DNA from 4 places in the Gordonia sp. L191 genome. Region 3 is predicted to be linked to each of the others. Evidence: riboswitches for the same ligand, from Rfam matches in the RefSeq annotation. Region 3 holds a riboswitch; each other region holds the start of a gene.
The links. A riboswitch is a leader RNA that binds a small molecule or an ion and turns the genes downstream of it on or off. The one in region 3 is predicted to bind S-adenosylmethionine.
Positions count from the first base shown of each region.

Region 1: another riboswitch for S-adenosylmethionine. It lies ahead of QNM97_RS03555 (LLM class flavin-dependent oxidoreductase); the one in region 3 lies ahead of QNM97_RS15340 (bifunctional o-acetylhomoserine/o-acetylserine sulfhydrylase).
Region 2: another riboswitch for S-adenosylmethionine. It lies ahead of QNM97_RS13240 (amino acid ABC transporter permease); the one in region 3 lies ahead of QNM97_RS15340 (bifunctional o-acetylhomoserine/o-acetylserine sulfhydrylase).
Region 4: another riboswitch for S-adenosylmethionine. It lies ahead of QNM97_RS00830 (aminotransferase class V-fold PLP-dependent enzyme); the one in region 3 lies ahead of QNM97_RS15340 (bifunctional o-acetylhomoserine/o-acetylserine sulfhydrylase).

Region 1 is NZ_CP125996.1:754,905-760,537, forward strand. Features, by position in the region: gene QNM97_RS03545 (NAD(P)/FAD-dependent oxidoreductase) at 1-1,136, shown strand, start outside; gene QNM97_RS03550 (ABC transporter substrate-binding protein) at 1,158-2,117, opposite strand; SAM riboswitch class I at 2,325-2,410, shown strand; gene QNM97_RS03555 (LLM class flavin-dependent oxidoreductase) at 2,418-3,581, shown strand; gene QNM97_RS03560 (ABC transporter substrate-binding protein) at 3,581-5,209, shown strand; gene QNM97_RS03565 (ABC transporter permease) at 5,216-5,633, shown strand, end outside.
Region 2 is NZ_CP125996.1:2,957,504-2,963,136, reverse strand. Features, by position in the region: gene ectB (diaminobutyrate--2-oxoglutarate transaminase) at 1-112, opposite strand, end outside; gene ectA (diaminobutyrate acetyltransferase) at 356-883, opposite strand; gene rsmD (16S rRNA (guanine(966)-N(2))-methyltransferase RsmD) at 1,118-1,723, shown strand; gene coaD (pantetheine-phosphate adenylyltransferase) at 1,736-2,224, shown strand; SAM riboswitch class IV at 2,337-2,445, shown strand; gene QNM97_RS13240 (amino acid ABC transporter permease) at 2,581-3,588, shown strand; gene QNM97_RS13235 (amino acid ABC transporter ATP-binding protein) at 3,585-4,382, shown strand; gene QNM97_RS13230 (ABC transporter substrate-binding protein) at 4,489-5,544, shown strand.
Region 3 is NZ_CP125996.1:3,391,786-3,397,418, forward strand. Features, by position in the region: gene QNM97_RS15335 (cutinase family protein) at 1-939, opposite strand, end outside; SAM riboswitch class IV at 1,158-1,278, shown strand; gene QNM97_RS15340 (bifunctional o-acetylhomoserine/o-acetylserine sulfhydrylase) at 1,340-2,674, shown strand; gene metX (homoserine O-acetyltransferase MetX) at 2,699-3,847, shown strand; gene QNM97_RS15350 (Hsp70 family protein) at 3,910-5,472, opposite strand; gene QNM97_RS15355 (DUF3017 domain-containing protein) at 5,558-5,633, opposite strand, start outside.
Region 4 is NZ_CP125996.1:175,433-181,065, forward strand. Features, by position in the region: gene QNM97_RS00825 (isochorismate synthase) at 554-1,651, opposite strand; SAM riboswitch class IV at 1,742-1,855, shown strand; gene QNM97_RS00830 (aminotransferase class V-fold PLP-dependent enzyme) at 1,873-3,177, shown strand; gene QNM97_RS00835 (hypothetical protein) at 3,174-3,605, shown strand; gene alc (allantoicase) at 3,646-4,629, opposite strand; gene QNM97_RS00845 (MarR family winged helix-turn-helix transcriptional regulator) at 4,816-5,346, shown strand; gene QNM97_RS00850 (MDR family MFS transporter) at 5,343-5,633, shown strand, end outside.

The DNA.
Region 1 (5,633 bases), 2.6 Mb from region 3:
CGCGGGTCGTCCTCGGCGACGTGGAGAGCATCGACCTCCAGCAGCGCAGGGTCACCTCACGCCTCCTCGACCGCGAACTCATCACCGGTTACGACAGTCTGATCGTCGCCGCGGGTGCCGGCCAATCCTATTTCGGCAACGACCATTTCGCGGAATTCGCGCCCGGTCTCAAGACCATCGACGACGCCCTCGAACTCCGCGGACGGATCCTCGGCGCCTTCGAACAGGCCGAGTTGTCCACCGATCCCGACGAGCGCGCCCGCCTGCTGACCTTCGTGGTGGTCGGCGCCGGTGCCACCGGGGTGGAGATGGCCGGGCAGATCGCGGAGATGGCGGCCAAGACGCTACGCGGCGCCTTCGACTCCATCGATCCGACGCAGGCGCGGGTCATCCTGCTCGACGCCGCGCCGTCGGTGCTTCCGCCGTTCGGGCGCAAGCTCGGGGGGCGGGCCGAAAAGCGTTTGCGGTCACTGGGAGTCGACGTACAACTGGGATCGATGGTGGTCGACATGGATTACGACGGGCTGGTGGTCAAAGACCCCGACGGCACCACCCGACGTATCGAGAGCCAGTGCAAGGTGTGGTCGGCGGGTGTCGCGGCCAGCCCACTGGGCCGCCATCTCGCCGAGCAGAGCGGAGCCGAGACCGACCGCGCCGGCCGGGTCCGGGTGCAGCCCGATCTCAGTCTGCCCGGCCACGCCGAGGTGTTCATCGTCGGCGACATGATGGCACTCGACGGAGTGCCGGGGCAGGCCCCGGCGGCCAATCAGTCCGCGCGGTACGCCGCCGACACCATCACCGCCCGCCTCAACGGCAGCCTGCGCGCCCGAAAGCCGTTCTCCTACTGGGACAAGGGATCGATGGCGACGGTCTCGCGGTACTCGGCCGTCGCCAGCGTGCCGATCCCCGGCACGTCACGGCACATCGAGTTCTCCGGTTACCTCGCCTGGCTCGGATGGCTGTTCCTGCACCTGATCTACCTCGTCGGATTCCGCAACCGCTTCACCACGCTGATCGACTGGCTCTTCGCGTTCACCTCGCGCAGCCGCAACCAACTCGCGGTCACCGAACAGCAGGTGTTCGCGCGCACCGTGATCGACCGACTCGAGGAGATCGAGGAACGCGGCGCCGCCTGAGGCGGCGCGGGTCCGGCGCGTCTACAGTCTCGCCAACGCCGGCGTCAGCTTGTCGACCGCCCACGGCACCGAGTAGATCGTGGGCGCGCTGAACGCCGCCGCGGTGTCGTTGGTGAGGAACACCGTCGTGCCGCGGCGCACCGCGGGCAGCGAATCCCAGCCGGGGATCGCATCGAAGGCCTCGGGCCCGCCGACCAGCGGCCAGAAGATCAGCAGGTCCGAAGCGAAGATGTCGATACGTTCGGGAGACACGACCGTGCGTGCGCCACCGGGCGCGAGCCCCTTGACCGCCGGGTCGAGAACCAGTCCGAGCTCGGCGAGCAGTTTCGCGGAGGGGTCGGTGTCGCTGGTCACCACACCGAACTGATTCTGCGGGGTCAACTGTCCGAAGGTGAACGTCTTGCCCTGGCTCGCCGGGTATTTCGCCTTTGTGGTCGCGATCTGCTGCTCGACCTCGGCGACGGCCTCATCGGCCTGCTGCTGCTTGCCGAAGATCCGGCCGGCCGTCGTCATCACCTCCTGCCAACTGTCGGTGACGGTGTTCTTGGCCATCACCGGAATCGTGGGGGCGATCTGCGTCAGGCGGTCGTAGGCCGCGCGGTCGGGCAGGTATCCGGCGAGGATGACCTGCGGGGCGAACCGCGCGATCGCGGCGACGTCAGGGGGACCGGCCTCCACGTCATAGGTGACGATCGTCGACGAGTGCTCCGGCGTCCAGGCGAAGCGATTGTTCGGGCCCGAATACCCCTGCGCGAGGAACTCCGCCGTGATCGGGACCCCGAGGCGGATCAGCGAATCCGACCACGCGCCGCCGAATGTCACGACCTTGGTCGGATCGCTCGGAATCGTCGTCGATCCGTACTGGTGCTCGACGGTCACGATCTCACCCGTGGATCCGGCCGGGTCGTCGGGGGACGAACATCCGACAAGGGCGACGAACACCAGGGTCAACAGGCCGGCGAGGACTCCACGAACACGCATTTCGTTAGGTTAGGCTAAATCGCCGGTATCGGACAAGACCGACGTGGGCGTTCCGACGACGCGGCCCGTCATCGACGCCGTCCGGGCGTCCGGGTTAATCCCACGGTGACCGAAAGTCTGTGCCGCATACACGCCCGGACGCCGTCGACGTACCCGGGTGACTCCTGACTTTCTTGCCGTGCGCCGCGCCGTCGACCTACCGTGAATCGACCATCTGGAGCGACCGAGAGACCCGGCTCGTCGACGTCGCAGCAACCCCCAGAGGAGGGTGCTAACGCCGGGATCGATGGGAGTCGGCTCGTGCCATTTCATGACCATGCCCCGTTGTCGGTGCTCGACCTCGCACCGATCAGTGAGGGCTCCAATCCTGCTGCCGCACTGGCCAATACGATCGGCCTCGCGCAGCACGCCGAGCAGTGGGGCTATCGCCGCTACTGGGTCGCCGAACATCACTTCGTCGCGGTGGCCGGCTCCAACCCGGCCGTCCTGATCGGTCAGATCGCCGGTGCCACCACCACCATCCGGATCGGGTCGGCGGCGGTGCAGGTCGGCCAGACGACCGCGGTCTCGGTCGTCGAGTCCTTCGGACTGCTCGACGCCTTCCATCCCGGCCGCATCGACCTGGGTCTCGGACGCTCCGGTCAACGGCGCGCGGAAGCGGTCACGGCGACCCCGAAGGCTTCGACATCGACGGCTTCGGCACCTGCGGTGACCCTGCCGAGCATTCCCGGCCCGAGTCGCGTCGTCGACGGTGTGGTGCTCCCCGAACCATTCGATGTGTCGGCGCTGCTGGCGAATTCGCGCCTGGCGCGCGGCTTCGAGGTACTCACCCAACCCGGTGCGCAGACCCCGGACTTCGCCGAGCAGGTCGCCGACATCGCCGCACTGCTCGAAGGCACCTATCGCAGCCCGTCCGGTCTCGAACTGCATGCGGTGCCCGGTGAGGGCGCCGACGTCGAGCTCTGGATCTTCGGCAGCAGCAAGGGCCAGAGCGCCCAGGTGGCCGGCGCGCGCGGACTCCCGTTCGTCGCCAACTACCACGTGAGCCCCGGGACCACGCTCGAAGCGGTGCAGGCCTACCGCGCCGCCTTCCGGCCGTCGGCGGTGCTCGCCGAACCGTACGTGGTGGTCTCGGCCGACGTGGTGGTCGCCGAGGACGACGACACCGCACGCCATCTCGCCTCCACCTACGGGCACTGGGTGTACAGCATCCGCAGCGGCCACGGCGCCGTCGAGTATCCGGATCCGGCCACCGCGCCACCACTGGCCGACGAGCAGCGCGCACTGGTCGCCGACCGCCTCGAGACCCAGTTCGTGGGCAGCCCCGACACGGTCGTCGAGCGTCTCGCCGCACTCGGAAAACTCACCGACGCAGACGAACTCGTCATCACCTCGGTCACCCACGATCACGGTGACCGGCTGCGCTCGCACGAACTCCTCGCCAAGAAATGGGGCCTCATCTGATGCGTGGCATCACCACCACCGTCGCCCGTACCGCGACGGCAACCGTTGCCGCGCTGGCCGTCTTCGGTCTCGCCGCATGCGGCGGGGGCTCCTCACAGTCCGAGGACGCCGGTCCGCCGGTCTCCGGCGGCACGCTGCGCTACGGCCTCTCCGACGCGCCCACCTGCTCCGACCCCGCCCAGAGCGCCACCAACCAGACGATCTACGTGACCCGTCAGATCGTCGACTCACTGACCGACCAGGTACCCGGAAGCGGCGACCTGAAACCGTGGCTGGCGCAGAGCTGGGAGGTCAGCCCCGACGCCAAGACCTTCACCTTCCATCTCAAGCCCGACGTCACCTTCAGCAACGGCACCCCGCTGACCGCCGACTCGGTCAAGAAGAACTTCGACGCCATCGTCACCACCCTCGGCGGCGCCAAGGCGCCCTTGGCCGCAACCTATCTCAGCGGCTACACCGGCACCACCGTCGTCGACCCGTCGACCGCACGGGTCGAGTTCTCCGCGCCGAACGCACAGTTCCTGCAGGCGACCTCCACCCCGCAGCTCGGCATCCAGGCCGACGCGACCGTCGCCGCCACACCCGAACAGAGGTGCCAGGGCACCAACATCGGCTCCGGGCCGTTCGTGTACTCCGCATGGCAACAAGGCCGTTCGGCCGCCCTGCGCAAACGCACCGGATATCAATGGGGCTCGGCGGTGTTCACCCACACCGGCGACGCCTACCTCGACGGGATCGACTTCACCGTCGTCCCCGAGTCGGGTGTGCGCACCGGCTCACTGGGCTCCGGTCAGCTCGACGCCATCAGCGATGCCCTCCCCAACGACAAGGCACAGATCTCCTCGGCCGGTGGCAAGGTACTCACCGCGGTGAACCCCGGCGTGCCATTCGGCCTGCAGCCCAACGTCTCCCGTGGAGTGCTCGCCGACGAGCAGGTCCGCACCGCACTGCTCCCGGCGATCAACCGCACCGAACTCGTCGACACCGTGCTCGACAAGGACTTCCACCCGGCGACCGGGGTGCTGGCCGCCAACACCCCGGGATTCCATGCCGAGACCGCAGCCCTGGCCTTCGACGCCGCCAAGTCCCGGCAGCTACTCGACGCCGCCGGCTGGCGGCCCGGCGCGGACGGCATACGCGTCAAAGACGGCCGGCGCCTGTCGTTCTCGGTGCTCTACAGTCCGGTGTTCGCCGGCAACCAGGCGATCCTCGAACTCGTCCAGCAGCAGCTGAAGAACGTCGGCGTCGACATGGCGCTCGACGTGGTGCCCGCAGCCGAGGCCACCGTCCGACAGAACTCCGGCGACTACGACGCGATCTACTACAACGTGACACGCGCCGACGGTGACATCCTGCGTACCCAGTTCGGGTTGACCACCCGAAACCTGAACCGGCGCGGGCCGATTCCCGCGCTGGATACCGCACTGGCGCAACAGCAGAGCACCACCGACACCGCCGCACGCAACGCGGATCTTGCCACCGCCCAGACCCAGATCATCGAGCACGGACTGTTCCTGCCCACCATCGAACTCTCGCAGGCCATCGGTACCGCGAGCACCGCACACCAGGTGTCCTTCGACGCCTCGGCACGCCTGCAATTCCACGACACCTGGCTCTCGGGTCGGTGACCGGCGATGATCCGCTATCTCGCGATCCGCATCGCCTCGGCCATCGGGGTGCTGTGGGCGGCGTTCACCGTCGCCTTCATCATCCTGATCCTGCTGCCCTCGGATCCGGTGTCGATCGCAACCTCGGATGCCTCGATCCCCGCCGACCCGGCCGCCGTCGCCGCCCTCAAAGCCCGCTATGGCCTGGATCGTTCGGTGTGGCAACAGTATTGGTCGGCGCTGACCGGCGCGCTGCACGGTGATTTCGGTCTGTCGATCTCCCAGGGTCGCCCGGTCACCGAGGTGATCGCCGACGCCCTGCCCGGCACCGTGGCGCTCACGCTCACCGCGGTGGCGCTCGCCGTCATCGGCGGGGTCGGACTCGCGGTGCTCGCGACCTGGACCCGCTCGATACTGCTGCGTCGTGTGCTCCTCTCCATTCCAC
Region 2 (5,633 bases), 430 kb from region 3:
CCTGACCGAACACCGTCGGCCAGCTACGGCAGTAACTGCGGACCTCGGATTCGTGTTGGGTGAAGACCGAGTCGTCGATGGAGGTCTTCTTGTCGGTGGGTTGGTCATTCATGGTTATTCCTCCAATGTGGGAAATCTGTGGGGCCGCCGATCCGTCGACGCGCCGATCCGTCGACGTGCCGGTGCCGCGGGAGCGCACCACGGTGCGGCGAGTGAAGCGCTGTTGCACGCGACCGTCGCTGTGCAACAGCGATTCTCGGAGACGGGTGAGCGACAAGTGTTGAGCGGCCGCATTCTTGACCGTGTGCGGGGTCGGATCAGAATCCGCTCGGGAGCTGACTCCCGTTGCCCGGCCTCAGGGTTCGGGTACCTCGGGTTCGAGCAGGTAGAGATCCTCGGGCTCGTGTGCGTCCGGGAAGTCGCCGGCGGCGAACAGGTCGCGCCGGGCGAACCGGAGTCCGCGAGCGGCCGCCACGGACGCGAACAATCGTTGCGAGGCAACGTTGTCGGGGCTGATGGTGGTGTGCATGGCCACCACCCCGCGGCGCGCGGCACGATCGAAGAGCCGGTGCAGCATCGTTGCTGCGATCCCGTTGCCGCGATAGGCGTCGTCGACCGCGACCTGCCAGACCATGAGGGTCGACGGGTCGGAGGGACGCCGATATCCGGTGACGAATCCTGCAGTGCGGCCGTCGACCTCGGCGACGATGGACGTCTCGGCGAAGTCTCGGCACCACAGCACGTAGGCGTAGCTGGAATTCACGTCGAGCACCTGGGAGTCCTTGGCAATCTCCCAGAGTCGGGTACCGTCGGCCACCGAGGGAACTCGGTAGTCGAGAGTGAGAAGGGGTGATGGGGCCGTTCTTGTGTGGGACGGGCTCATAACGCATTCGACGTTAACAACGTGTGTCGACGAATTCACCTGCCTGCGTAAATCGGTGGGGAAATGTCCCCTCAATGCCCAGTTCATCCGGTGTATGTGATGCGGGACACAAAAGCTTGCGACGACTCGCTGCGGGTGGGCGAAATGTCCGGCAGCCACGCGGCGGTGACGCCCCGCCGGCGCCGCCCGTCAAGGGTCGCCGCCCACCCGAATCGGCAATGGGAGAATGGTCCGGTGACCCGGATCATCGCCGGCCGCCACGGCGGACGCCCACTGAAGGTTCCCGACGCCGGGACCCGGCCCACCTCCGATCGGGTGCGTGAGGCGGTGTTCAACATTCTCGACGCCCGGATCGATCTGGAGGGCGCCGCGATCCTCGACCTCTATGCCGGGTCCGGTGCGCTGGGCCTCGAAGCACTCTCCCGTGGTGCGTCCTCGGCCGTGTTCGTCGACAACCGTCGTCGCGCCACCGCTGTCGTCACCGCCAATCTGGGGGCGCTCGGCGTCGCCGAGGTGGGTCGGGTGATCACCGCACCGGTGTCGGCGTTCCTGGCCGCCGGTGCCCCGGCCTGCGTGGATGTCGTGCACCACGAGGATGTGACGGGCGGCTTCGATGTGATCTTCTCCGACCCGCCCTATGCGCTCACCGACGACGAGGTGCACGGCGACCTGACGGCGCTCGGATCGGGTGGTTGGCTCGCCGACGGCGGCCTGCTGGTGCTCGAGCGCGGCCGACGGGCCACGACACACTGGCCGGCCGGCTGGGAGATCGTCACCGACAAGTCCTACGGCGACACCACGGTGCAGGTCGCGCGAGTCACCGGCGGGGCGGGCGGGTAGGTTCTGCAGAGTATGACCAGCGCGGTGATCCCCGGCTCCTTCGATCCCTTCACGCGTGGGCACCGCTACGTCGTCGAGCGGGCGGCCGCGTGTTTCGACGAACTGGTGGTCACCGTGGTCGTCAATCCCAACAAGCGCGGACTGTTCTCGGTCCCGGAGCGACTCGAACTCATCCGGGAGGACTGCGCCGATCTGCCCAACGTGCGGGTGGATCAGTGGACCGGCCTGCTCGTCGACTATCTCCGAGAGAACGCGATCCACTCCATCGTCAAGGGCCTGCGCTCGTCGGTGGACTTCGACTACGAGCTTCCGATGGCGCAGATGAATCGTGAGCTGGCCGACGTCGAAACCGTCTTCCTGCTGACCGATCCCCGCTACGCACACGTCTCGAGTTCACTGGTGAAAGAAGTCGCCAAGCTCGGCGGCGACGTCACACCCTTTCTCTCCCCGCACATCCACCGACGCCTCGAGGCGATCCTGGCCGGTGAACGCAGCATCTGACAACCGCGGCGTCCGAGGAATGGTGGTGCCCGACCCGACGCCACGAGACTTTCACTCCTCGGCGAATGTAAATGCTGACCGCGGCGGCGCGCGGCAGTAGCGTGAGCACGACGGTCATGAGTGTCAACGTCAAGCCCTGGCTGGTTGACCGGCAACCCTCGCATCGCGGTGGGGTGCCCCAGGTGACGACCGGATCGGGTGTATCCCGATAAGCGTGATGGACACGGCCACAACGACTTCGTGAGAAGTCGTCGTGCCGTCGTGGTCGTCGGTTGCCGCGGGATGCGCCCCGGGGTGGCGGCGGGCACGCATCTCCTCGCGTGTGTTCCCGTTCCCGTGTGAAGGAGAGTGCCGCCATGTCCGCCCCATCGCCGTCCACGAGTGCCGGTCCTCTCCCGGCGCCGTCGGGGGACCCGCGGTCGTCGTCGGGGACGTCCACGCCGCCGACCGCCGAACGCGTTGCGCCCCTGCGTCATCCCGGCCGGTGGATTCTCGCCGCGATCGTGCTCGTCGTCGGCGCGCAGCTGGTCCACGGCCTGGCCACCAATGCATTCTTCCAATGGGATCGATTCGGGTACTGGTTCTTTCGCCCCGTCGTTCTCGAAGGTCTCGGGGTCACACTGGAGGTCGCGGCGTACAGTGCGGTGCTCGCTCTGGCCGTGGGTATCGTCCTGGCGCTGATGCGGCTGTCGAACAATCCCGTGCTCGCGGCGGTCAGTTGGGGATACGTGTGGTTCTTTCGATCGATCCCGCTGATCGTCCTGCTTCTCATCCTGTTCAACTTCGGGGCGCTCTACCAGAGTCTGAGTATCGGTATTCCATTCGGGCCGGGACTGTTTCATTTCTCCGAGGCAGATCTGGCGACTCCGTTCCTGATCGCCGTCATCGGTATCACCATCCACGAGGCGGCGTTCGCCGCCGAGATCGTGCGCGGCGGCATCCTGTCGGTCGATGCAGGTCAACACGAAGCCGCTGCCGCACTGGGCATTCCACGGCGATACCACTTTCTGCGCATCACGTTGCCGCAGGCATTGCGCTCCATCGTGCCGTCGTATGTGAATCTGCTGATCGGACTGATCAAGTCGACGTCGCTGGTCTACTACGTGTCGCTACTCGATCTGTTCGGCGTGGTCTCGACCCAGTCGAGCACCTACTCCGGTGACATCATCCCGCTGCTGATGGTGGCGACGGTCTGGTATGTGATCCTCACCAGCGCCGTCTCGATCGTCCAGTTCTACGTCGAGCGCTACTTCGCGCGAGGGGCGGTCCGCACCCTGCCCCCGACGCCGATACAGCGATTGCGGTTCGCTGTTGCCGGCGCTCGACGGAGCATCGCCCTGCGTCCCTGGGAGCGTGCCGCATGACGCGCGCCGCCATCACCCCGGACACGACGTCGGCCGGTGTCGAGGTGCAAATCGTGGGCGCCCACCGCTTCTACGCCGACCACCACGTCCTCAAGGACATCGACCTCACGATCCGCCCGGGAGAGGTGACGGTCATCCTCGGACCATCGGGCTCGGGCAAGTCGACCCTGCTCCGTGCCGTGAACCATCTCGAACGGCTCGACGCAGGCCACGTCAGCGTCGGCGGCGAACTGATCGGCGTCCGCCGTACCGGCGGCCGGCTCCGGGAATTGCCCGAACGCGAGATCCTGCGACAGCGACGCCGCATCGGCTACGTCTTCCAGTCGTTCAACCTGTTCTCCAACCTGACCGCAGGCCAGAACGTCGCGGCACCACTGGTCTCGACCGGCCGGATCAGCCGCGGCGACGCCGAGAGCGCTGCCCGCGCACTCCTTGCGCGCGTGGGACTCTCGGACAAGTACGACGCATATCCGCGCCAGCTCTCCGGTGGTCAGCAACAGCGGGTCGCCATCGCCCGGGCACTGGCCGTCGAGCCCGGGGTGCTGCTCTTCGACGAGCCGACCTCGGCCCTCGATCCCGAGCTCGTGGGCGACGTCCTCGCGGTGATCCGTGATCTCGCCGCCACCGGCACGACCTTGATCGTCGTGACCCATGAGATCGGCTTCGCCCGCGAGGTCGCCGACACCATCGTCTTCCTCGACGACGGGCGCATCGTCGAGCAGGGCACCCCGGAGCAGGTCCTCGACCACCCGACTCACCAGCGCACCAAGGACTTCCTGCTCCGAGTGCTCTGACCGCCACACACCGATCGCCACACACCGATCGCCACCACCGTCGGCGACCCCTCCGGGGCACGTCGTCATCCTCCCTGCCGTCACACCCCAGAAACGGAGCAACTCCATGTCACCAACGCGTTTCACCGATCGCGTCACCGCTCGAACGCGCGCTCGTCGACGTGCCGCGACACGGCTCGGTGCCGTCACCGTGGCACTCGGCCTCGTCGGCGGTCTGCTTACCGCGTGCTCGGGCGGTTCCACCGATGCCGCCGAACCATCCGGAAAGCCGGGCGACGTCGTCATCGGGGCAGTGTCCAACGGCGCCGCCAACCAAATCGATCTGACTGTGCCGCAGGTCGATTCGATTCGCAACGCGCTGCCTGCGGCGGTGCGTGACTCCGGGGAGCTGTCGATCGGGATCGGGGCACTGCCCTCGGGATACCCGCCCTTGGCGTACATCGGCTCCGATCAGCACACGCTGACCGGCGCCGAACCCGACCTCGGGCGCCTCGTCGCGGCCGTCTTCGGACTCAAGCCGGTGATCACCAACGCCACGTGGGAGAACCTCTTCGTCGGAATCGACAGCGGGCGAACGGATGTCGGATTCTCCAACATCACCGTGACCGAAGAGCGCAAGGAGAAATACGACTTCGCGACCTACCGGAAGGACGAGATCGCCTTCGAGGTGCTCAAGGCGAGCTCCTGGAACTTCGACGGCAACTACGAGAACCTTGCGGGCAAGAAGGTCGCCGTCGGGTCGGGCACCAACCAGGAACGCCTACTGCTCGAATGGCGCGACAAGCTCGCCGCCGAGGGCAAGACCCTCGACGTCGTCTATTTCCCCGACGCCAACTCGATCAACCTGGCCCTCGCCTCGGGCAAGATCGACGCCTACCTCGCACCCAATCCGAGCATCTCGTATCACGTCCGTCAGACCGCGGGCACCCCCAAGGCCACCCGTGTCGCCGGCACATTCTCCGGGGCCGGGTCGACGCTGCAGGGATTGATCGCGGCAACGACGAAGAAGGGTGACGGACTCGTCGCGCCGCTCGCCGACGCGATCAACCACCTGATCACCACGGGTGTGTACGCGAAGTGGCTGGCGGCGTGGAACCTCTCCGCCGAGGCCGTGCCCACGTCACAGGTCAATCCGCCCGGGCTGCCGCGCAATGACAGCTGACGTGGGCGGGATGGAGACGGGCGGGATGGAGCGGGCCGGAACCGGGAAGGGCGCGATGGGCACGGAGGTGTGCCGATGGGACATCATCG
Region 3 (5,633 bases):
GATGGCCATCGATGAGGGCGAGGCGATCGTGCAGGTCTGCAGCGACCCGCTCTGCGTGCACGTCATCGGCTCGTTCGCGCCGTTCATGTACCAGGTCGTGCCGGTACCCGGGAATTGAAACATGTGAAACGGATACTGACCGTGCTTGACCCAATAGCCGAGGAGGGCGTCGAGGTCGCCGATGGGGTCATGGAACGGATCGGGGAGATCGCAGATCGGATCGCCCGCGATGCAGTAGGTGGTCACCGGCAGGCCCCCGTAGTCGGTGACCGCTCGGGTTCCGGACATGGTCAGACCGGGGATGATCCCGACCAGGGTCGCCTCGATCCCCTGTCCCCACAGCGTCGCCGACATCCGCGGATCGGAGTAGAGCTCTCCCGACACCGTGCGTGCACCGTCGGAATCGGTGGTGGAGATGACGTAGGTCGAGCCGTCGTCCGTGGTCACCGACCGAGTTGGCCCGATGTCGGTGAGCACGTCGCCGGCGATCCGCGCCCCCTGCGAGTAGCCGGCGATGACGATCTTCTTGTCGGCACCGCATTGCTGCTGGTACGCGGCGACGGCCTGCTCCAGATTGGCCGACCCTTCGGCCTCGCTGGCGTTGTATCCGACCGACCCGAGCGGCCAGATGGTCGCGGAGTAGGGCACCTGCTCGATCTCGTAGGCGCCCGCGCCGGAGTACGGACTGTCCGGCAGCTCCTCCCAGTGGGCGCCGTGTCCGGTGTAGCGCTGTTCGATCCCGACGAGATACGAACCGTCGGAATTCCACGTGCCGCCGACGATGAACACCCGACCCGGTTGACTGCACGCCGCCGCTGTTTCCGCCGACGCGACCCCGTGACCCCAGAATGCGGCCGCGATGAGCGCCACACTCGCGGCCCCGACCACTCCGGTCGAGATGCTGCCGCGGAGCGAGGCGAAGGAAGGTGAGAGCCTCATCGGACACGTCCTTGGGCGAGGGAACCGCGATGTGGCAAGAGTAGGCAGACGGCGCGGCCGATTCCGGCCGATCCGTCGAGATCAGGACGCGATTGGTCCGTCCGGGCGACACCCGCCGCCACGCCCGAACCGAGTCCGACCGTTTCTGTCCAGCACGCAAACCAGGCTGAGCAGGAGGGTTCTCAGCCGCCGACGACCGTGTTATATCCTTGTCGCCAGGTCATGAGTATCAGCGTCAAGCCCCGGCTCGCTGATCGGCAACCCTCCAACCGCGGTGGGGTGCTCCGGGTGATGACCGGGTTGTGGGATCGCGACGAGCATCCCCGGCAAGCGCGGGTCCGAAGGTCGGACCCCATCAGGGTCACCACACCCTGCCGACCGCAGAAAGTGATCTATTCTCATGTCTGACGTAGCCAACGACGGCACGGATGCCCAGAACCCAGCCGACGACTGGAGTTTCGAGACCAAGCAGATCCATGTGGGCCAGTCGGCCGACGCCGCCACGAACGCTCGTGCACTGCCGATCTACCAGACCACGTCGTACGTCTTCAACGACACCACCCACGCGGCCAACCTCTTCGGCCTCGCCGAGCCGGGCAACATCTACACCCGCATCATGAACCCCACCCAGGACGCCGTCGAGCAGCGTGTCGCCGCGCTCGAGGGCGGTGTGGCGGCACTGTTGGTCGCGTCCGGTCAGGCCGCCGAGACCTACGCCATCCTCAACATCGTGGAGAACGGCGGACACGTCGTGTCGAGCCCGCGTCTCTACGGCGGAACCTACAACCTCTTCCACTACACACTGCCCAAGCTCGGTATCGAGGTGAGCTTCGTCGAGGATCCCGAGGATCTCGATTCGTGGCAGGCCGCGGTCCGCGACAACACCCGGGCCTTCTACGGCGAGTCGATCTCCAACCCCAACAACGAGATCCTCGACATCGAGGGCATCTCCGAGGTCGCCCATCGCAACGGCGTGCCGCTGATCGTCGACAACACCGTCGCCACCCCGTACCTGCTGAACCCGCTGGCCCACGGCGCCGACATCGTCGTCCACTCGGCGACCAAGTACATCGGTGGGCACGGCACCGCGATCGGCGGCATCATCGTCGACGGCGGCACCTTCGACTGGCGGGTGCAGCGTGACGGCCAGGATCTGTTCCCCGGCTTCACCACCCCCGACCCCAGCTATCACGGTGCGGTGTTCGCCGACCTCGGTGCGCCGGCCTACGCGCTCAAGGCACGCGTGCAGTTGCTGCGTGACACCGGTGCGGCGATCTCGCCGTTCAACGCCTTCCTGCTAGCCCAGGGACTGGAAACCCTGAGCCTGCGCGTCGAGCGCCACGTCGCCAATGCGCAGCGGGTCGCGGCCTATCTCGCCGATCACGCTCAGGTCGAGTCGGTCGCCTACGCCGGTCTGCAGTCCTCGCCCTGGTACTCCCGTGGTCAGAAGCTCGCCCCCAAGGGGCAGGGCGCGATCATCGGCTTCGAGATCGCCGGTGGCGTCGACGCGGGGAAGCGCTTCGTCGAGGCGTTGACGCTGCACAGCCACGTCGCCAACATCGGTGACGTGCGGTCGCTGGTCATCCACCCCGCCTCGACCACCCACAGCCAGCTGACCCCCGAGGAGCAGCTCGCTGCCGGTGTGACCCCCGGCCTGGTGCGCCTGGCCGTCGGTATCGAGGGCATCGACGACATCATCGCCGACCTCGACCAGGGTTTCGCGGCGGCCAAGTAGTTCGAGGACAGGAGTACAACACCCGTGTCGGTGAGCATCGACCCCCAGGCGTCCACGACGCATCAGCCCGAGTGGGAACGAGTTCCCGACGGGCAGATGGTCCGAATGCGTCTGGGGTCGTTGTCTCTCGACAACGGGCAGCAACTCGACGACGTCACCCTGGCGTTCCAGCGCTGGGGGACGTTGTCGCCCGCACGTGACAACGTGATCCTCACGCTGCACGCCCTGACCGGCGACTCGCATGTGACCGGCGCGCCCACCGACGAGCATCCCTCGCCCGGGTGGTGGGACGGCCTGATCGGGCCGGGAGCTGCCATCGACACCGACGAATGGTGCGTCATCTCCGCCAACGTCCTCGGCGGCTGCCGTGGGTCGACGGGCCCGTCGTCGCCGGATTCGCAAGGGCGGCCCTGGGGTTCACGCTTCCCCGACATCACCGTGCTCGATCAGGTGCGTGCCGAGGCGGCCCTGCTCGATGCCCTGGGCATCCGGGGAATCGGCGCGGTACTCGGCGGCTCGATGGGCGGCGCGCGTGCGCTGGAGTGGGCGATCGAGTACCCCGATCGGGTCCGCAGCGCCCTGGTGCTGGCGGTCGGCGCCCGCGCGACCGCCGATCAGATCGGCACGCAGACCACCCAGATCGCGGCGATCACCTCCGATCCCAACTGGCAGGGCGGGGACTACCACGGCACCGGGCGCTCCCCGATCGCCGGCCTCGGGATCGCCCGACGTATCGCCCACCTCACCTACCGTTTCGAGGGTGAACTCGACGAGCGGTTCGCCAATGCGCCTCAGGCGCAAGAGAATCCGCTCCTCGGCGGCCGCTACGCGGTGCAGAGTTATCTCGAGCACCAGGCCGACAAATTGATCGAGCGCTTCGATCCGGGCAGCTATGTGGTGCTCTCCGACGTGCTGAACCACCATGACGTCGGCCGCAACCGGGGTGGTATCGCCGCCGCCCTCGCCTCGTGCACCGTTCCGACCATCGTCGCCGGCATCGATTCGGATCGCTTGTACCCGTTGCGGTTACAGGCCGAGATCGCCGAAGGTCTCGGCAACTGCGTCGGCGGGCTCCAGGTGGTCCGGTCCGACAAGGGCCACGACGGATTCCTCACCGAGTTCGACGCGATCGCCGATCTCCTCAAGCGCACCGTGGATCTCGCCCGCCGCTGACGGAGCTCGCACCGATACACCACCCCGCCCACGCGCCCGCAGGCGTCGTGGGCGGGCGTGTCTCAGCGGGCAGGTGTGGTGGTGGTCGTCTGCGCCGAATCCCCCGCATCCAGGGTCGGCGAGGTACTCGACGCCGACTGGGAGGGACGGATTCCCGGAGCGATTCCCGGAGCCGTCGTCTGCGGCGCCACGATGCTGGGGATCAGGTCGGGTGGGATCAGACCGGACGGGATCGGAAGCGTCGGATACGGAGTCAGCGTGGGTCCGGACGGGGTCGTCGTCGACGGTGTGGTCGTTGCCGGCGGCGTGGTGGTGTTGGGCACCAGCGTCAAGGTGGTCGTCGACGTCGTGAGCGGGAGTTCGGTCGTCGCCCAACTCGGGAGTTGCTCGTGACCGGCGGGCTCGGTGGCCGACGGCGCCGCGACCGAGGTCATCACCGACGTCGTCTGGTGATGCGACGTCGTCGTGAATCCCGAATCCCGGGTGGTGTCAATGGTGTGTGCGTCGGCCGTGCGCGTCGGAGAGGGCAGCGGGTCGGCATCGTCGGTCACGGTGGCGCCGACGGCGACCGCCGCCATCACGATCGCACCGATGATCCCGGCCACGATCGCCACCGGTACCGCCGACCAACTGCGTGCCCGGCGGCCACCGATGAACGCCAGTCGGGTGGTGCCGGCCTTGCCGGCCAGCATCGCCGCACCGGTGGCCGCGGCCAGTTCCGGCGACTCCGGGGTGAGGAGGTCGAGTCCGGCGTCCGGCACGATCCGTCGGGTGACCGGCAGGTTGGCCAACCCGCCGACCAGCACCGCTGCATCCGGGGCGTGACCACGCGACCGGAGGTCGGCGAGATAGCGGGCGAACACCTCGCGCGCCTCGTCCACCATCGGACCGGCGACCTGCTCGACCGTCGCCGAGGTCAATGGCACCCCGGCCAACGCCGCCGGCGAGCCCTGCCCCACGGTGGACGCAGCCGGGGCGGACGAGTAATCGGCGACCTCTTCCTTCGCGGTGCGGCAGGCGCTGACCAACTGGGCACGCTGACGCTTGGTGCGGGCGCCGGCGTCGGCCCCGTCCACCTCGGCCGCGATGTGGTCGGCAAGCGCCTCGTCGATCCGACGGCCACTGAGCACCGTCGACCGTTCGATCGCCTCGACACGGCCGGCGGCGGGATCCACGGTGTAGAGCGACACGCCGGTGTCGCCGCAGTCGGCGACGACCACCGAGGAGAACCGACCGATCTGTCCGGTTCGGGTCAGGAATTCGGCGACCGCCTCTTCGTCGGAGCCCAGGTGGATCTGTCGGCGTGTCCCGGATCCGCCCGAGCGCAGGCGACGGCGTTGGGTTGCGGTTCGCGCCGCCACCCCGATCGGGCCGACGCGCAGGTCGGCGGCGCGGGCAGCGTCGAGCATCAGGTCGATGCCCGCGTTCACCCGTCCCACCGAGTCGAGCCCGTCGGTGGGATCGACGTCGAAGACGCGCGCTTCGAGCGCGGTGCGACCTGCCTCGTCGTGCGTGAGCAGGACGTAATGGATCATCCCCTCGCCGACGGAGACACCCAGCGACGTGGTGTCGCCCGGTCTTGCCTGGTCGTTGATCTCGAACGTCGAACTGATGTCAATCCCCACTTAGTGTTGCTAACAATCGCTCCGCTCAGCGGAGTTCGAATGTCGGGTCGGTACCCCGAATGTCACGCTTTGGTCACCAGTGTAATCAATCTGTGCCCAACGGGTCGATCGACGTCGCCAGCCAGAGGATCAGCGCTCCGCTCGACGCCATCGCCGCAACA
Region 4 (5,633 bases), 2.7 Mb from region 3:
CCCCTCCCCGGTGGCTGATCGGTGTGAGGGGTCCAGTGTACATCGCCAGGGTGTTCGATGCAAGGGGTATTTTGGTCAATTCTGGTTGTGGACAACGTGTTTCGGCGCCGATTTTCTGTCGGTGGGGTGTGGTAGGGGGTGCGGGTTTCGTTTGCCAAGCTGTCGATGTGGTTGGGGGGCTTGTTGTCTCGCCGGGTCTCGAGGCTCGCCGCACGCGGCTCGCACCTCGACCATCGAGGGGGAAGGGTGCTCGACCATCGGGGGGGGGTGACTGTCGGGATTGATGAGTTCGCGGCTCCACTGTGCGGACGCGGCTGGTGCAGCGGGGGCGTTTGCGAATTCGACTCGCGTTCAGGTCGTGCGACGGTCGATGGGGAGGGGTTGCTCGGGTACGGGGGTTGTGCGTATGGATCATCGATGGGGAGAGGATGCTGAGTGTGGGGGCCTGGATCGTCGATGCGGCGGGGATGTCCGGGTGCGGGGGTGCGCATGGACCATCGATTGGGGGGGATGCTCGAGCAAGCTTCGACCACCGGGGGAGGTGGCCTGCTGATCAGCGGTTGTCGATTCCCAACGCCCGCAACACCGTTTGCAGTTTGGCAGTGGTCTCGGCGAGTTCGGCTTCGGGATCGGAGTCGGCGACGATGCCGCCACCGGCCCACGTGCGAAAGGTTTGTCGGTCGGCGTCGAGTTCGAGGCAACGAATGGTGACCATCCACTCGCCGTCGCCGTGTGCGTCGGCCCAGCCGACGGCGCCGGCGTAGAGCCCGCGGGGTTCCTCGTGATCTCGGATGAACTGCGAGGCAGCCTCGGTCGGTGTTCCGCACACCGCGGGGGTGGGGCTCAGGGCGAGGGCCAGGTCGAGTGCGCCGACATCCGGATCGGTGAGCCGGGCGTGTATCGGTGTGGCCAGATGCCACATCTCGCCGGTGGAGAGCAATTGAGGTCGGGTCGCGACGGAAAGTTCGTCGCTGATCGGCGCCAACCGTTCACGCAGATGCTCGACGACGAACGAGTGCTCGCGATGATCCTTGTCCGACGCGGCGAGTTTCTCCCGGGCTTCGCGATCGGCTTCCGGGTCCGACGAGCGAGGAGCCGAACCGGCATACGGATGACAGGTGACCTCGCGGCCGCTCTTGTGCAGCAACAACTCCGGGCTCGCGCCGAGCAGCCACGAGTGGCGGGTGTCGACCACGAACGCGTTGCGTTCGGAATTGCCGTGCGCCAGCGCCTCGAGGAGATCGCCGATCTCGACCGGTGAATCAAGAACCGCACCAACGGTTCTCGCGAGCACCACCTTGTCGAGGTCGCCGACACCGATGGCGGCCACCGCCCGGCGCACCCGCTCCCGATGTGTGGCGGCGTCGGGGATCTCGACGAGGTGGGTCAGTGAATGACGGACGGGGGCGCGCCCACCCAGCGCCTGTTCCCGACGCAGCCGCGTGGGTGCGAACAGCGCGGCCGGATCGGCGGGGTCGAACGGGAGTGCGCCGACCACCGACGCCACCGCACCGGATCGCAGTGCCTCGGCGGCGTCGGAGACCGCGGTGAATCGTCGCGCAACGCCCTCGGCCCGAACCGCTCCGTGCGGACGCGACAACACGAACGGGGCAGGCCCCGTTCCCTCATCTCCCACAGGTTCGCCGCTCACCCGACCAACCTAGCGCCGGACGACGCCGGGATTTCGCCCACGCTGAGTGAAAATTGACACCCTCGGACGTGATAGGCCACCCTTGGTGCAGGTCATGAGTGCCAGTGACAAGCCCCGGCTCGCTGGTCGGCAACCCTCCTCCGCGGTGGGGTGCTCCGGGTGACGACCTGGCCGTGTACCACCCGGACACGGCAAGCGTGGATTCCCAAGGAGATTTTTCGATGACTGCTGTCGTCACCCCCGCATCGATCGCCGCCACCGTGTGCGCAGATCCGTCGTCCTTCGAGCCGCTCGCCGAGGTCGTCGGCGCAGGACAGCCGGTGCAGCTCGCCGACTGGAACGAAGTGGCCTACGCCAACCTCGACTACGCCGCGAGCGCCCCCGCCCTGACCGCGGTCGCCGACGCCGTCGCCGCGTCGCTGCACCAGTACGCCAGCGTCCACCGCGGTGCGGGCCATCTGTCCCAGGTCACCACCCGTCGCTACGAGCAGTGCCGGGAGACGGTGCGGCGCTTTGTGCGTGGGCGTGCCGACGACACCGTTGTGTTCACCCGTAACACCACCGACGCCATCAATCTGGCGGCCCACTGCACCCCCGGCGACGTCGTCGTCCTCGACATCGAGCACCACGCCAATCTGCTGCCGTGGGTCTCGCGCGACTCCGGGACTGCCCGCATCGTGACCGCGCGTCCGGGTATCGAGGACACCCTCGTCGCGCTCGAATGTGAACTGGCCGCGGCACCCGCGGCGTTGCTCGCGGTGACCGCGGCCTCCAACGTCACCGGTGAGGTGCTGCCGATCGGTCGCCTCGCCGCCATCGCGCATCGACACGGCGCGCGCATCCTCGTCGACGCAGCCCAGCTCGTCGCCCACCGGCCGGTGTCGATGGTCAGCCACGGTATCGACTACCTGGTGTTCTCCGGTCACAAGGTCTACGCGCCGTTCGGGGCGGGAGTGCTCATCGGACGAACGGACTGGCTCGACGCCGCCGACCCGTATCTCGCCGGCGGTGGCGCCTCGGCGCAGGTGAGCGTCGTCGACGGGCCCGACGAGAACTGCGCGGCCACCGCCTGGCACACCGGTGCCGCGCGGCATGAAGCAGGGTCGCCGAATGTGTTGGGCGCCATCGCCATCGCCGCGGCCTGCGAGGCGATCACCGAGATCGGCTTCGAGGCGATCGGCCTGCACGAACACGAATTGCGTTGCCGTCTCGATGACGGTCTCGCGCGGATCGACGGCGTCGAGGCACTCCGCATCTTCGACGACATCACCGATCGCGTCGGGATCGCCGGGTTCGGCGTCGACGGCATTGCACCGCGCGCCGTCGCCGAATACCTCAGCGACGAACACGGCATCGGCGTGCGCGACGGAAAGTTCTGCGCCCACCCGATCCTCACTCGCCTCGGCCATCCCGACGGCGCCGTGCGCGCGAGCTTCGGCCTCGGCACCGGGGCCGCCGACATCGACCGCTTGATCGACGCTCTGGCACAACTCATCTCGACCTCACCCGGAGGGAACCCGGCATGACCATCGAACTCGATCGCATCAGCATCGGACGGCCGTCGCTGCGGGTCGCGCTCGCCGACGACGTTCCTGCCGAGCCGTCGGCCATCGTCGTCCGTCGACCCACGCTGCGTGACGCCCAGCGGGCCCGCTCGCTGCTGCGGGCCGGTACCCGCGACACCGCGAACTTCTCCGTCGCACTCGAGGTGGAGGTGGCGATCGCGCCCAGCGCCGCGTCGGCGCGGGCGGCGGTCGCACACATTCCGGACGAGATCAACGGCGGCACCGTCCGCTATGTGGGTACGCCGAGCGGTCTGGTGACCCTCATCCGCGACATCTACGCGGCCGAGGTCGCCGACGCGGTGATCCTGGTGCCTCTCGACGGCTCGGCGACGAGTCGCCGTGTGCGCGAGCTGGTGTTGCCGTCGTTCACCGATCGGCGCGCCGCCTGAATCAACCGGCGCTGACCGACATCCCGGCGGCCAGGCGTGCTCAGGCTTCGCCGCGCTCCCACTGCTCAACGAGTTCGGTCTGCGCCTCGTCGGTCAGCAGGCCGTACAGCTTGACTCGGGCCATCCCGCCGTCGGGGTAGACATCGATGCGCGCCTCGGTCATCGGGCGGTCGAGATCGATGACGAACCGGTGCCGGGTGTCGGGCTGTAAGTCGGTGCGGCCCAACACCTCGAACCACTCGCCGTCCTCGCCGTCGCGGCCGCGGACCATCGCCGCGCCGGGCGCGTTGCCCAGGAAGTAGCTGGTGTCGAGTTCGACGAGACTCACCCGGCCCTGTCCGGCCAGGCGTACCTGCACCCAGTCGTTGCCGTCGTCGCGCCGACGCGAGGTCTCCCACCCCTCGCCCATGTGCCGTGCACGGCCGGGCATGAGCAGGTTGTTGGGCGAGCTGTAGAACATGTTGGAGCAGGCCGTGATCAGGCCACCGTTCTCCAACGCGGCCAGGTCGAAATGGCCGTAACGGAAGAAGTGCGGGTTGGGTACGCCGCGCCCGTGCACCCGGAATCGGGCCACACCGCCGTCGGGATGCATCGTCAGGCGCACGTGGGTGAAGCGATCCTTCGCGTCGACCCGGAACGGATTGCGGGTGTCGCCGTCGACGGGGCTCTTCTCGACGATGGTGACCCACTCGGTGTCGGTCAGCAGTTCGTCGACGGAGACGACGCCCTCCTTGGCGGCGGCCTCGACGGAGATGAACGGCGGATAGTTGCCCCTGAACCACGCCGTGTCGACGACGACGCCGTAGATGACACCCGGCGCGCCGAGCCGCACGATCGCCTGATCGACTCCCGCTTCTCGACGCCGTCGCGTCTCCCAGCCGTCGTAGATCTGTCCCTTGTGGCCGAACGTTGCGGGCTGATACTGCGCCGGGGGCGTCTTGATCAGGTTCTGCGCCTCGGCGAAGAGATCGTCGTTGGTCCACACGACGGCGCCGCCCAGGTCCCGTAAGGCCAGGTCAGGCATGGAAGTGAAGTGTGGACGGCTACCCGATGACGTCGGTGGGGGTACAGGGGTCACGACCGTCGATCCTAATGGGATTTGCCATGACGACGAACTCGAGCGCATACTTGCGGCCGTCAACTACATGCACTCAGCAACTAGTTGTACGCGGCAAGGAAATCGGACATCCTCATCGATCGGGGAATCGGCATGCTCGACGATCGCGACATCGATCAGCTCTTCGACGCACTCGCGCGCTACATCCGTATCCGCGACCGCGCGGTCCACACGACCTTCCGCACGCCCGACGGTGAGTTCGAGACGGCGGCCTTCAAAGGCCTGTTCCATCTGGTCAAACGCCCGATGCGCTCACGAGAGCTGGCCGCGGAACTCGGCGCCGATCCGTCGACGGTCAGCAGACACGTCAGTCAGCTCGTCGATCTCGGGCTGATCCGGCGCGAAGCCGACCCGCACGACGGACGCGCGACGCTGCTGGTCGTCACCGACGCCGGACGTGAACGCGTCGAGTCGATGCGGTCGGGGCGCCGCACGGCGGTGAACTCCGCCATGAGCGAGTGGTCGTCCGACGAGCTGGCGACGTTGGTGACGCTTCTCACCCGCTTCGTCGATGCCACCGAGACCCTGGTGCCCCCGGCGTGCGAACGTCGGCCATCCGAGACGGCACCGGCGTCCGAATCCCCACGTATCCCCCCAGCCCCTACGACCTCGAGGACCCCATGACCAACGACAACGTCACCGCCTCGGCGGTGAGCCCCCCGGAGGAGCACGCCGGAGCGGGACTCTCGCACCGGCAGATCCTGACCGTTCTGGCCGGTCTTATGCTCGGCATGTTCCTCGCGGCACTCGACCAGACGATCGTCTCGACCGCGATCCGCACGATCGCCGACGATCTGCAGGGCTACGACATGCAGGCGTGGGTCACCACCGCCTACCTGGTCACCTCGACCATCGTCACACCGCTCTACGGCAAGCTCTCCGATCTCTACGGACGTAAGCCGTTCTTCCTG